3 regions of the Streptomyces sp. NPDC097640 genome follow, and region 2 is predicted to be linked to each of the others. Evidence: predicted binding sites of a transcription regulator. Region 2 holds the regulator's gene; each other region holds the start of a gene.
What was found. The regulator HrcA, encoded in region 2, represses chaperone genes, less so after heat shock. The targets are predictions, from matches to a motif close to TTNGCACTCNGNNNNNCNGAGTGCNAA.
Positions count from the first base shown of each region.

Region 1: the regulator HrcA is predicted to act here: its motif matches at 1,915-1,941, upstream of groES (co-chaperone GroES).
Region 3: the regulator HrcA is predicted to act here: its motif matches at 3,164-3,190, upstream of ABTY62_RS05915 (FmdB family zinc ribbon protein).

Region 1 covers NZ_JBEOSB010000032.1:70,375-74,812, forward strand. Annotated here, with positions in the region: gene groL (chaperonin GroEL) at 1-1,368, opposite strand, end outside; gene groES (co-chaperone GroES) at 1,460-1,768, opposite strand; gene ABTY62_RS38130 (polysaccharide deacetylase family protein) at 2,051-2,884, opposite strand; gene ABTY62_RS38135 (class I SAM-dependent methyltransferase) at 3,092-4,279, shown strand; gene ABTY62_RS38140 (ATP-binding protein) at 4,342-4,438, opposite strand, start outside.
Region 2 covers NZ_JBEOSB010000004.1:294,519-298,956, forward strand. Annotated here, with positions in the region: gene ABTY62_RS07770 (DUF3097 domain-containing protein) at 1-434, opposite strand, end outside; gene ABTY62_RS07775 (MBL fold metallo-hydrolase) at 465-1,199, opposite strand; gene hrcA (heat-inducible transcriptional repressor HrcA) at 1,348-2,364, shown strand; gene dnaJ (molecular chaperone DnaJ) at 2,365-3,504, shown strand; gene ABTY62_RS07790 (nitronate monooxygenase) at 3,693-4,438, shown strand, end outside.
Region 3 covers NZ_JBEOSB010000003.1:326,673-331,110, forward strand. Annotated here, with positions in the region: gene ABTY62_RS05905 (penicillin acylase family protein) at 1-1,285, opposite strand, end outside; gene ABTY62_RS05910 (potassium/proton antiporter) at 1,495-3,003, shown strand; gene ABTY62_RS05915 (FmdB family zinc ribbon protein) at 3,200-3,565, shown strand; gene ABTY62_RS05920 (S-methyl-5'-thioadenosine phosphorylase) at 3,667-4,438, shown strand, end outside.

The sequences.
Region 1 (4,438 bases), on a different contig from region 2:
GTTCTCGGCGATCCAGCGCAGCGGCTCGACCGCGGCGCGGCGGACGACCGCGACACCGGTGGCCTCGTCGCCCTCCTTGCCGAGGTTGTCCTCCAGCACCTTCACGGCGTGGACGAGCGCGGAGCCACCACCGGAGACGATGCCCTCCTCGACCGCGGCGCGGGTCGCGGAGATGGCGTCCTCCAGACGGTGCTTCTTCTCCTTGAGCTCCACCTCGGTGGCGGCGCCGACGCGGATCACGCACACGCCGCCGGCCAGCTTGGCGAGGCGCTCCTGGAGCTTCTCGCGGTCCCAGTCGGAGTCCGTGGCCTCGATCTCGGCCTTGATCTGGTTGATCCGGCCGGTGACGTCCTCGGACTTGCCGCCACCGTCGACGATGGTGGTGTCGTCCTTGGTGACGGTCACCCGGCGGGCGGTGCCCAGCACGTCCAGGCCGACCTGGTCGAGCTTGAGGCCGACCTCCTCGGCGACGACGGTGCCGCCGGTGAGGGCGGCCATGTCGCCGAGCATCGCCTTGCGGCGGTCGCCGAAGCCGGGGGCCTTCACCGCGACGGCGTTGAAGGTGCCGCGGATCTTGTTGACGACGAGGGTGGACAGGGCCTCGCCCTCCACGTCCTCGGCGATGATCAGCAGCGGCTTGTTGCCACCCTGGATGATCTTCTCCAGCAGCGGCAGCAGGTCCTGGATCGAGGAGATCTTGCCCTGGTGGATCAGGATGTACGGGTCGTCGAGGACGGCCTCCATACGCTCCTGGTCGGTGACCATGTACGGCGACAGGTAGCCCTTGTCGAAGGCCATGCCCTCGGTGAAGTCGAGCTCCAGGCCGAAGGTGTTGGACTCCTCGACGGTGATCACACCGTCCTTGCCGACCTTGTCCATCGCCTCGGCGATGAGCTCGCCGACCTGCTTGTCCTGGGCGGACAGCGCGGCCACGGCGGCGATGTCGGACTTGGAGTCGATCGGGCGGGCGGTGGCCAGCAGCTCGTCGGACACGGCCTTGACGGCCGCGTCGATGCCCTTCTTCAGGGCGGCCGGGGAGGCACCGGCGGCCACGTTCCGCAGGCCCTCGCGGACCAGGGCCTGGGCCAGCACGGTGGCGGTGGTGGTGCCGTCACCCGCGATGTCGTTGGTCTTGGTCGCCACCTCCTTGACGAGCTGGGCGCCCAGGTTCTCGTACGGGTCCTCGACCTCGACCTCGCGGGCGATGGTGACACCGTCGTTGGTGATGGTCGGGGCGCCGAACTTCTTGTCGATGACGACGTTGCGGCCCTTGGGGCCGATCGTCACCTTGACGGTGTCGGCGAGCTTGTTGACGCCACGCTCGAGGGCGCGACGGGCGTCCTCGTCAAACTTCAGGATCTTCGCCATGGGTTGCGTATGTCCTCTCGAACGAACCGCGCCCCGGCCCCGGTATGGACAGGGGCACCGGGGCGCGGCTCACAGGCAAAACTTCGGTGACTTACTTCTCGATGATCGCGAGAACGTCGCGAGCCGAGAGGACGAGGTACTCCTCGCCGTTGTACTTCACCTCGGTACCGCCGTACTTGCTGTAGAGCACGACGTCGCCTACGGAGACGTCGAGCGGGAGACGGTTGCCGTCCTCGAAGCGGCCCGGGCCCACGGCCAGGACGACGCCCTCCTGGGGCTTCTCCTTGGCAGTGTCCGGGATAACCAGGCCAGAGGCCGTGGTCTGCTCGGCGTCGAGCGGCTGGACCACAATGCGGTCCTCGAGCGGCTTGATGGCAACCTTGGAGCTGGCGGTCGTCACGATCCGACCTCCCCCTTCGGAGATCTCACGGGGTTAACTGTCTGAGGTGGCGACCAGGTGGATCCGTCGTCGCGGGTGCCGGACCTGCCCGTCGCTGTGTTTGGCACTCCTCGGTGCTGAGTGCCAGCCACGACATTATGACGCGGTTAGCACTCAGTCAACCAGAGTGCCAAGTGACGGGGTGCCGCGGCGCCCCGCCGGAGTCGGCGGGACGCCACTCGGCCGGTCCCCGGAGGCGGTCCTCAGAGGCAGTCCCCGGAGGGAGTCAGTCCCCGGAGGGATTCAGAGGTAGTCCTCCAGCCGGGCCACGGCGAAGCCCTCGGCCTGGATCTCCCGGAGCAGCTCGGTCATCACATCGGTCATGGTCCGCCCGTCCTGCTGGGCGGGGCCGCGGAAGTGGGCCAGCACGATGTCGCCGGAGTGCAGCCGGCCGCCCGACGCGTACTCCAGCCCGTCGGCCTTCATCTCGGCCGACCACATCACCAGCGCCCGCACCCCGCAGGCCGCCGCCGCCCGCACCGTGTCGTCGTCGACCGCCCCGTACGGCGGGCGGAAGAGATACGGCCGGGTACCGAACTGGTGAGCGAGCACATCCTGCTGGCCGCAGATCTCATGGGCCTGCTCCTCGAACTCCAGATCGGGCAGCCTCGGATGGGTGAGGGTGTGGTTCTGGATCCCGTTGCCGAGCCGGCGCAGCTGCTCGAAGTAGCCGTAGTCGCCGGACGCCACGTCGTCCGTCAGGAAGGCGGTGAACGGCAGCCCCAGGTCGTGGGCCAGTTGGATGAAGGCCGGGTCCTTCTCCGCGCCGTCGTCGATGGTCACGAAGACGACCTTGTCGTGGGTCGGCACATGGTCGATGATCGGCGGCCCGGCGGGCGCGCCCGCCCCGGGCGGCACCAGGGGCGGCTTGGACGAGGGCGGCGCCGCCGTTTCCAGCGGCCCGTCGAGCCCCCAGCGGCGGTAGCCGTCCGGGGCCGCGGGGGGCGGCGAGGGCAGGTCGGAGACCGAACCGGACTCCGACGCCCGGCCGGACCCCGGCTCCGACCCCGACCCCGGCGACCGGGACGAGTCGTGCAGCGAGCCCGGGGCGTGGGCCCCGCTCCCGAGCGACGACATGGACGACTTGGGAGACGAAGAGGACATGGACGAGTCGGACGACGGCGAAGACGGCGCAGCCGTCCCGGCGCCATGCCCGTCCCCACAGCCCGCGAGCAGCGCCGCGGCCGCGACCAACACGAGACACCTTGAAAGGCCAGTCTTGATCATCATCACATAAGCGATCTTCAGCCGGGTGTCGCGAACGCGCGCGCTGAAGCGGGGAGAATGGGCGACGTGGACGTTGACGCCTTCGACTCACTGCTCCGCGACGAAGGGCAGACGCTGCTCCGCGAGCTGAGCGACTACGACCCGGCGCGGGAGCTCGCCACGGCGACCCGGCTGCGCCGTGACCACCCCGCGGAGCTGGTCTCCGCGGCCCTCACCCAGGCGGGGCTGCGGCAGCGCGCGGCAGCGAAGTTCGGCGCCGCCGACGCCCACCGCATGTACTTCACGCCCAACGGCGTCGAACAGGCCACCCGGGCGTCCGTCGCCGCCTACCGCGCCGCCCGCTTCACCGAGCTCGGCGTGCGCCGCGTCGCCGACCTGTGCTGCGGCATCGGCGGCGACGCGGTCGCGCTGGCCCGCGCGGGCATCTTCGTGCTGGCCGTCGACCGCGACCCGCTGACCTGCGCCGTGGTCCGGGCCAACGCCGAGGCCCTGGGACTGGCCGACCTCATCGAGGTGCGCCACGCGGATGTCGCCGAGGTCGACACCTCCGGCTACGACGCGATCTTCGTGGACCCCGCGCGGCGCGGGGGGCGGGGCCGCGTCTTCGACCCCGAGGCGTACTCGCCGCCGCTGTCCTGGGCCGTCGCGGCCGCCCGCACCGCCCCCCACGCCGCCCTCAAGGTCGCCCCCGGCATCCCGCACGACGCGGTCCCCGAGGACGCCGAGGCCGAGTGGATCTCGGACCACGGCGACGTCAAGGAGGCCCTGCTGTGGTTCGGCACGGCGCGCCCCGGCCTGCGCCGCGCCACGCTGCTCCCCGACCACCACTCCCTCCTCGGCACCCCCCTGCTGCCGGACCCCGAGGCGGGCACGGTCGGGCGCTGGCTGTACGAGCCGGACGGCGCGGTCATCCGCGCGCACCTGGTCGCGGACGTCGCCGCGCGGATCGGCGGCCGCCTCATCGACCCGACGATCGCCTATGTCACGGCCGACGACCTGCGCCCGACGCCGTACGCCACCGCGTACGAGATCACGGACGTGCTGCCGTTCAACCTCAAAAAGCTCAAGGCGCTGCTGCGTGAGCGGAAGGTCGGCGTCCTGACGGTCAAGAAGCGGGGGTCGGCGGTCGAGCCGGAGGAGCTGCGGAAGAGGCTCCGCCTCGATGGGGTGAATTCCTGCACGGTGTTCCTCACCCGGGTGAGCGGCGCCCCCACCATGCTCCTCGGCCACCCGGCCGGGGCCTGAGCCCCCTGGACCCCGGGGGCCTGAGGCGGAGGGGGAAAACACCCCGCCCGGGGCCGCTGCGGTCAGGCTCCGGTGCCGTTCCTGGTTTTCAGCTCGAACCAGACGCCCTTCGCGTACATCCCCGTCGGATCCCCGTCCGCCGTCCCCCACTCGTCGGCC
Region 2 (4,438 bases):
CCCTCCAGATACTCCACGACCACGCCCTCGATGCGCAGATCGTCCCCCCACACCCGCTCGACCAGTTCCGCGTCGTGGCGCCCCTCGACGTAGATGCGCCCCGCGCGGGCGACCCGCGCACGGGCCTGGGGGAGCGCGATGGAGCCGGAGGCCGTGCGGCGCGGGGCCGCGGGGGCGGCGGCGCGCGGGCGCACCAGGGTGACGACACGGCCCTCCAGGAGGAAGCCGCGCGGCTCCATGGGGAAGACCCGATGTTTGCCGAAGCGGTCCTCCAGAGTCACCGTGGCGCCCTCCGCGGTCTTCTCGCAGCGGATCACGGCACCGCAGAACCCGGTGGTGACCTCCTCGACGACCAGGTCGGGGTCGGCGGGCACCTCGGGCGCGGGCGCCTGGCGCTTCCAGGGCGGGGTCAGGTCCGGGTCGTACTGTCGCACCCGAGTGACCCTAGCGCCGCGGCGCCGCCGTCAGGAGGACACGCCGAAACGAGCCGCGAGTTCCGCGCGCTGCGCCCGGACGAAACGGGCATCCACGGCGGCGCCGTGCCCCGGGACGTACACCGCGTCCTCGCCGCCGAGGGCGAGCAGCCGGTCCAGGGCGGCGGGCCACTGGCCGGGGATCGCGTCGGCACCCGCCTGGGGCGCCCCCGACTCCTCGACCAGATCCCCGCAGAAGACCACCTCGGGCTCGCCCGGGGCCTGCCCGGCGGCGAGCACGGCCAGGTCGTGGGCCGTGTGGCCGGGGCCCACGTTCGCCAGCAGGACGGTCCGGCCGCCCAGGTCAAGGGTGAGCTCGCCGCACACCGCGTGGTGCGGCCGCACCAGGTGGTCGGCGGCCTCCCCGGCGGCATCGGGGTTCGCGCCGTGGCGCACCGCGTCGTCACGCAGCACGTCCCCCTCGCGGCGCAGCAGTTCGTCGAGCCCGGCGGCCCCGTACACCTGGCAGCCCGCGAAGGCGGCGGTGCCGAGGACATGGTCGAAGTGGGGGTGGGTGAGGGCGATATGGGTGGGGCGGCGGCCGAAGAGGCGGGTGATCTCCCGGCGTACCCAGGCGCCCTCGGCGAGGTCGGCGCCGGTGTCGACGACCAGGACGCCGGTCCGCCCGGCGATCGCGCCGACCGTCGCGTCCCAGCCGGGCAGGCGGCACCGGGCCACGGACGGCGTGAGATGTTCCCAGCGCGCCTCTTCCCAACGGGTGTCCATACGGAGACGCTAGCTCCAGCGGTGGCAAAGCGTCGGCTCTTGCCCCCGCCACGGCACCCCGCCGTACACTGGCTGAGGGGTTCTGGCACTCGTGACCATTGAGTGCCAGGGGGAACACCTGATGAGACGGCTGGACTGGAGGTGCGCGGTGCTCAGCGAACGCAGACTCGAGGTACTGCGTGCGATCGTCCAGGACTATGTGGGGACGGAGGAGCCGGTCGGCTCCAAAGCCCTCACGGAGCGGCACCGGCTGGGCGTCTCCCCGGCTACGGTGCGCAACGACATGGCGGCTCTGGAGGACGAGGGCTACATCGCCCAGCCGCATACGAGCGCCGGGCGCATTCCCACGGACAAGGGCTATCGGCTGTTCGTCGACAAGCTGGCCGGGGTGAAGCCCCTGTCCACGCCGGAGCGGCGGGCCATCCAGAACTTCCTGGACGGTGCCGTGGACCTCGACGACGTGGTGGGGCGCACGGTCCGGCTGCTCGCGCAGCTGACCCGGCAGGTCGCGGTGGTGCAGTACCCGTCGCTGACCCGCTCGACGGTCCGCCATGTCGAGCTGCTGTCGATGAGCCCGGCGCGGGTGATGCTGGTTCTGATCACCGACACCGGGCGGGTCGAGCAGCGGATGGTGGACTGCCCGGCGCCCGTGAGCGAGGAGTCGCTCGCGGACCTGCGGGCCCGGCTGAACAGCAGGGTCGTGGGCCGGCGGTTCTCGGATGTGCCGCGGCTGGTGCAGGACCTGCCCGAGTCCTTCGAACAGGAGGACCGGGGGACCGTCTCGACGGTCCTGGCCACGCTGCTGGAGACGCTGGTCGAAGAGACCGAGGAGCGGCTGATGATCGGCGGCACCGCCAATCTCACCCGCTTCGGCCATGATTTCCCCCTGACGATCCGGCCCGTGCTGGAAGCGCTGGAGGAGCAGGTCGTCCTGCTCAAGCTGCTCGGCGAGGCGAAGGACTCGGGTATGACCGTACGGATCGGGCATGAGAATGCTCACGAGGGCCTGAATTCCACTTCGGTCGTGGCGGTCGGCTACGGTTCGGGCGACGAGGCGGTCGCCAAACTCGGCGTGGTCGGACCGACCCGCATGGACTACCCCGGAACGATGGGAGCGGTACGCGCAGTGGCACGTTACGTCGGACAGATCCTGGCGGAGTCGTAAGTGGCGACGGACTACTACGCAGTCCTGGGCGTGCGGCGTGATGCCTCGCAGGACGAGATCAAGAAGGCATTCCGCCGGCTCGCTCGCGAGCTGCACCCGGACGTGAATCCGGATCCCAAGACCCAAGAGCGGTTCAAGGAGATCAACGCCGCCTACGAGGTCTTGTCCGATCCCCAGAAGAAGCAGGTCTACGACCTGGGCGGCGACCCGCTTTCCGCCTCGGGCGGCGCCGGGGGCGGCGCGGGCGGCTTCGGCGCGGGCTTCGGAAACTTCTCCGACATCATGGACGCGTTCTTCGGCACCGCCTCGCAGCGCGGCCCGCGGTCCAGGACCCGGCGCGGCCAGGACGCCATGATCCGCCTCGATGTGGAGCTGAACGAGGCGGCCTTCGGGACCACCAAGGACATCCAGGTCGACACCGCGGTCGTCTGTACGACGTGCAGCGGCGAGGGCGCGGCGCCCGGCACCACGGCGCAGACCTGTGACATGTGCCGCGGCCGCGGCGAGGTGTCCCAGGTGACGCGGTCCTTCCTCGGCCAGGTCATGACCTCCCGGCCGTGCCCGCAGTGCCAGGGCTTCGGCACCGTGGTGCCGACCCCGTGCCCGGAGTGCGCGGGCGACGGGCGGATCCGCTCGCGGCGGACGCTGACGGTGAAGATCCCGGCCGGTGTGGACAACGGCACCCGGATCCAGCTCGCCGGCGAGGGCGAGGTCGGCCCGGGCGGCGGCCCGGCGGGCGATCTGTATGTGGAGATCCACGAGCTGCCGCACCCGGTCTTCCAGCGCCGCGGCGACGATCTGCACTGCACGGTGACCATCCCCATGACGGCGGCTTCCCTGGGCACCAAGGTGCCCCTGGAGACGCTCGACGGCCTGGAGGAGGTCGACATCCGGCCCGGCACCCAGTCCGGCCAGTCGATCCCGCTCCACCAGCGCGGCGTCACCCACCTGCGCGGCGGCGGCCGGGGCGACCTGATCGTCCACGTCGAGGTCCAGACCCCGTCCAAGCTCGACCCGGAGCAGGAGGAGCTGCTGCGGCGGCTGGCCAAGCTGCGGGGCGAGGAGCGGCCGCTAGGCGAATTCAAGCCAGGACAGCAGGGGCTGTTCTCGCGCCTTAAGGATGCGTTCAACGGACGGTAGGCGCCCGGCCGGGGGTCCGGGGGTGGGCCCCCGGGGGATGCAGTAAGCGGGGGCAGCAGGGCCTGTTCTCGCGCTTGAAGGACGCGTTCAACGGACGGTAGGCGCCCGGAGCCCCTCGGGGACGCGGTCCGTCCAACGGGCCCTGAGCCGAGTACAGATCGGTGCGGAGGACATGACACGATGTTGTCATGTCGTCCGCGCTGACCGATCTCTTTCGGTACCCGATCGTGCAGGCCCCGATGGCGGGCGGGGCCTCCTGCCCGCAGCTGGCCGCCGCCGTTTCCGAGGCCGGCGGTCTCGGGTTCCTCGCCGCCGGTTACAAGACGCCGGAGGCGATGTACGAGGAGATCAAACAGCTGCGGGGGCAGACCGCCCGGCCCTTCGGCGTGAACCTGTTCATGCCGCAGCCCCTCACCGCCGACCCCGCCGCCGTCGCGGTCTACCGCGAGCAGCTCGCCGGGGAGGCGGCCTGGTACGACACCCCGCTGGGCGACCCCGACGCGGGCTCCGACGACGCGTACGACGCCAAGCTGGCCGTTCTGCTCGACGACCCGGTCCCGGTCGTCTCGTTCACCTTCGGTTGCCCCACCCGCGCCGTCCTCGACGCCATCGGCAGGGCCGGCACGCGGACGGTCGTGACCGTGACCTCGCCCGCCGAGGCGCAGGCCGCCCAGTGGGCGGGCGCGGACGCCGTGTGCGTCCAGGGCGTGGAGGCGGGCGGCCACCAGGGCACGCACCGCGACGATCCGCGCGCCGACGGCACGGGTGCCGGGCTCGGGCTGCTGTCGCTGCTCGCGCTGGTCCGGGAGGTCGTACAGATCCCGGTCATCGCGACGGGCGGGCTGATGCGCGGCTCGCAGATCGCCGGGGTGCTGGCCGCGGGCGCGGTCGCGGCCCAGCTGGGGACCGCGTTCCTGGTCTGCCCCGAGTCGGG
Region 3 (4,438 bases), on a different contig from region 2:
TGGTGGAGCGGACCGTGATCGTCCTGGACTTGCCGTCGGCGACCTTGATGGTCTCCTCGCGGGTCTTGAAGGGGATCTGCTTGCCGTCGTAGAGGTAGCCCTCGTCGGTGACCTTCTCAAGGTAGAGATCGGTCACATCCGCGCCCAGATTGGTCATGCCCCAGGCGATGTCCTGGTTGTGACCTATGACCACGCCCGGCATGCCGGAGAAGGTGTAGCCCGCCACGTCGTACGGGCACGCGCTGCTGACCTGGTTGCAGTGCAGGCCCATCTGGTACCAGACGGACGGCAGCTGCGGGGCCAGGTGCGGGTCGTTGGCGAGCAGCGGCTTGCCGGTGGTGGTGTACCGCCCGGCGACCACCCAGGAATTGGAGCCGATGCCGGTGCCGTTCGGGCCGAGCAGCGCCGGGATGTCGTCCAGGGTCTTGGAGAGCGAGGAGAGCTGGGTCTGGAAGCCCCCGGTGGCGCCCGCAGCGCCGTTCGCGGTGGAGTCGGCGGACGTGTCCGTGGCGGTCGCCTTGGGGTCGAACGCCTTGGTGATGTCGTTCACCGCGCCGCTGTCCACGATCGGCTTGTTGCGGCCGTACGGGTAGGACGGGTACAGCTCCTCGATCTCCTCGGGCTTCAGCCGGCTGGAGGCCAGCGCCCGGTCGACCTCGTCCTGCATATTGCCGCGCAGGTCCCACGCCATGGCCTTGAGCCAGGCCACCGAGTCGACCGGGGTCCACTTCTCGGGCGTGTAGTCGTGCTCGAACTCCAAGGCCGCGTACTCGACGGACAACTCCTTGCCCTTGTGATCCGCGAGGTAGGCGTTGACGCCGTCGGCATAGGCCCGCAAGTACTTCTTGGTCGCCGGCGACAGCTTGGTGTCGTACTCCTGCTTCGCGACCCGGTGCCAGCCCAGGGTGCGCAGGAACGCGTCGGTCTCCACCTGTCCGGAGCCGAACATCTCGGAGAGCCTGCCCGCCGTCATGTGGCGGCGCACATCCATCTCCCAGAAGCGGTCCTGGGCCTGGACGTACCCCTGGGCGCGGAAGAGATCCTCGGGGGTGTTCGCGTAGAGCTGCGGTATGCCATAGCCGTCACGCTTGACCTGGACGGGCCCGGACAGGCCCTTGAGCTGGAGCGACCCCGTCGTCTCCGGGAAAGAGGCACGGACCGTACTGATGCTCCAGTACGAGCCGTACCCGACGCCCCCCACGAGCAGCAGCACGACTGCGATCACGATCAGGCGGGCACGTCGGCCCTTCTTTTTGCCAGAAGGGCCGTTTTTGTTGGCGGGCATCGCTGTCCTTCGAGGGGCAGGGTGATCCTGGAGTGCTGGAGCAACCATAGGCGCAGCGCTGTCGCCTCCCCTACGCGGAGTCATGGCTGGGGCCGTCCCCCGGCCATCGCCCCTGAAAAATCGATGTGAGCCACCCGCGTCAAGAACCCGTAAAATGTTAGGTAAGGCAATGAAGTTCCGGTCGGTCGGGGAGCCTTCCGGCCGCTCCCGTGAGAAAGGTTCGGCCGCTGACTGTCCACCACCTCAACGAACTCCTGCTGATCTGCTCACTCGTCCTGCTCGTAGCAGTGGCGGCCGTCAGGGTCTCGAGCCGCAGCGGGCTGCCGACCCTGCTCATCTACCTCGGCCTCGGCGTCGCGATCGGGCAGGACGGGATCGGCGTCGTCTTCGAAGATGCCGAGCTCACGCAGGTACTCGGCTATGCCGCCCTTGTGATCATCCTGGCCGAGGGCGGCCTCGGCACGAAGTGGCGGGAAATCAAACCCGCCCTGCCGCTCGCCGCGGTGCTGTCCACGGTCGGCGTCGCGGTGAGCGTCGGGGTCACGGCGACGGCCGCGCACTATCTGGTCGGGCTCGACTGGCGGCAGGCGCTGATCATCGGGGCGGTGGTGTCGTCCACGGACGCCGCGGCGGTCTTCTCGGTGCTGCGCAAGGTGCCGCTGCCCAGGAGGCTCACGGGCGCCCTGGAGGCGGAGTCCGGCTTCAACGACGCCCCGGTGGTGATCCTGGTGGTCGCCTTCTCCGCCCAGGGCGGGGTGAGCCCGTGGTACGTGCTGCTCGGCGAGATCACTCTGGAGCTGGCCATCGGCGCGGTGGTGGGGCTGGCGATCGGCTGGCTGGGGGCGTTCGGGCTGCGGCATGTGGCACTGCCCGCCTCGGGTCTGTACCCGATCGCGGTGATGGCGATCGCCGTGATCGCGTACGCGGGCGGGGCGCTGGCCCACGGCTCCGGCTTCCTCGCCGTCTATCTGGCCTCGTTGATCATGGGGAACGCGAAGCTGCCGCACTGGCCGGCGACGCGCGGCTTCGCCGAGGGGCTCGGCTGGATCGCACAGATCGGGATGTTCGTGCTGCTCGGCCTGCTGGTCACCCCGCATGAGCTGGGCGACGACGTCTGGCCGGCCATCGGAGTCGGGCTGGTGCTGACGGCCGTGGCCCGGCCGGTCTCGGTACTGGTGAGCTCGCTGCCCTTCCGGGTGCCCTGGCGGGAGAAGGCGCTGCTGTCGTGGGCGGGGCTGCGCGGCGCGGTGCCGATCGTGCTCGCCACCATCCCGATGGTCTCGAACGTGCCCGACAGCCGCCGCGTCTTCAACATCGTCTTCGTGCTGGTGATCGTCTACACCCTGGTGCAGGGCCCGACGCTGCCCTGGCTGGCGCGCCGGCTGCGCCTGGGCGAGGAGGAGGCGGCGGCGGACCTCGGTATCGAGTCGGCGCCGCTGGAGCGGCTGCGCGGCCATCTGCTGTCGGTTTCGATCCCCGAGCACTCCAAGATGCACGGCGTGGAGGTCGGCGAGCTGCGGCTGCCGACGGGGGCCGCGGTCACCTTGGTCGTACGGGACGAGAAGAGCTTCGTACCGCAGCCGTCGACCGTGCTGCGGCGCGGCGACGAGCTGCTGGTCGTGGCCACGGACCCGGTGCGGGACGCGGCGGAGGAGCGGCTGCGGGCGGTGGGCCAGGGCGGCAAGCTGGCGGGCTGGCTGGGCACGACCGGCCAGTGACCCGGCGGCGGTACGGGCGGGGGCCGGTTCGCGATCACGCGGGGTCCGGCACGCGGGGTCCGGCCCGGGGCGGCCGGGGACCCGCGGCCACGTGGAATGGGTCACCGTATTGCCCGCCGCAGTGGACTGGCGAGCGGGAATACTGCACTATGGAGCGTCGTTAGCACTCACTGAGTGAGAGTGCCAGGAGGAGTAAGTGCCGACCTATCAGTACCAGTGCACCGAGTGCGGCGAGGGCCTCGAGGCGGTGCAGAAGTTCACCGACGACGCGCTCACCGAGTGCCCCAACTGCAACGGACGCCTGAAGAAGGTGTTCTCGGCGGTCGGTATCGTCTTCAAGGGCTCCGGCTTCTACCGGAACGACAGCCGCGGCTCCTCGTCCAGCAGCACGAGCGGCACAGCCAAGTCGGCGTCCGCGAAGAGCGAGGGTTCCTCGTCGGCTTCGTCGTCGTCCTCGTCCTCGTCCTCGTCCTCGGACACGTCTTCGTCGTCGACCTCCTCGACGTCCTCCTCGGGCTCTTCGTCGTCGGCCGCGTCGGCCGGCAGCTCGTCGGCCGCCTGACCCGCAGCCGTCTCAATCACATACGACATCCCGCCACCCGCCCCCAGGGGCGAGTCGGCGGGATGTTCGTATGCGCGGGCGGCGCTGGCTAGGGTGACCGCATGGCGGACACCAGCAGCACGCATGCGGAGATAGGGGTCATCGGCGGGTCGGGGTTCTACTCCTTCCTCGACGATGTGACCGAGATCACTGTCGAGACCCCCTATGGCGCGCCGAGCGACTCACTCTTCCTCGGCGAGGTCGCGGGGCGGCGGGTCGCATTCCTCCCGCGCCACGGCCGTAAGCACCACCTGCCCCCGCACCGGATCAACTACCGCGCCAACCTGTGGGCGCTGCGCTCGGTCGGCGTGCGCCAGGTCCTCGGCCCGTGCGCGGTGGGCGGGCTGCGGCCGGAGTACGGACCGGGCACGCTGCTGGTACCGGACCAGCTCGTGGACCGTACGAAGGGCCGTGTCCAGACCTATTTCGACGGCGAGCCGCTGCCGGACGGGCGGGTGCCGAACGTGGTGCACACCACCTTCGCCGATCCGTACTGCCCGGCCGGACGGCAGGCCGCGGTGGCGGCGGCGCGCGGGCGCGGCTGGGAGCCGGTGGACGGCGGCACGCTGTGCGTGATCGAGGGGCCGCGCTTCTCCACCCGGGCCGAGTCGCGGTGGCACGCGGCGCAGGGATGGTCGGTGGTCGGCATGACGGGGCATCCGGAGGCCGTGCTGGCCCGTGAACTGGAGCTCTGCTACACGTCGTTGACCCTGGTCACGGACCTGGACGCGGGGGCGGAGACGGGCGAGGGCGTCTCGCACGGCGAGGTGCTGCGGGTGTTCGGGGAGAACTTGGAGCGGCTGCGCGACGTGCTCTTCGACGCGGTGGGCGCGC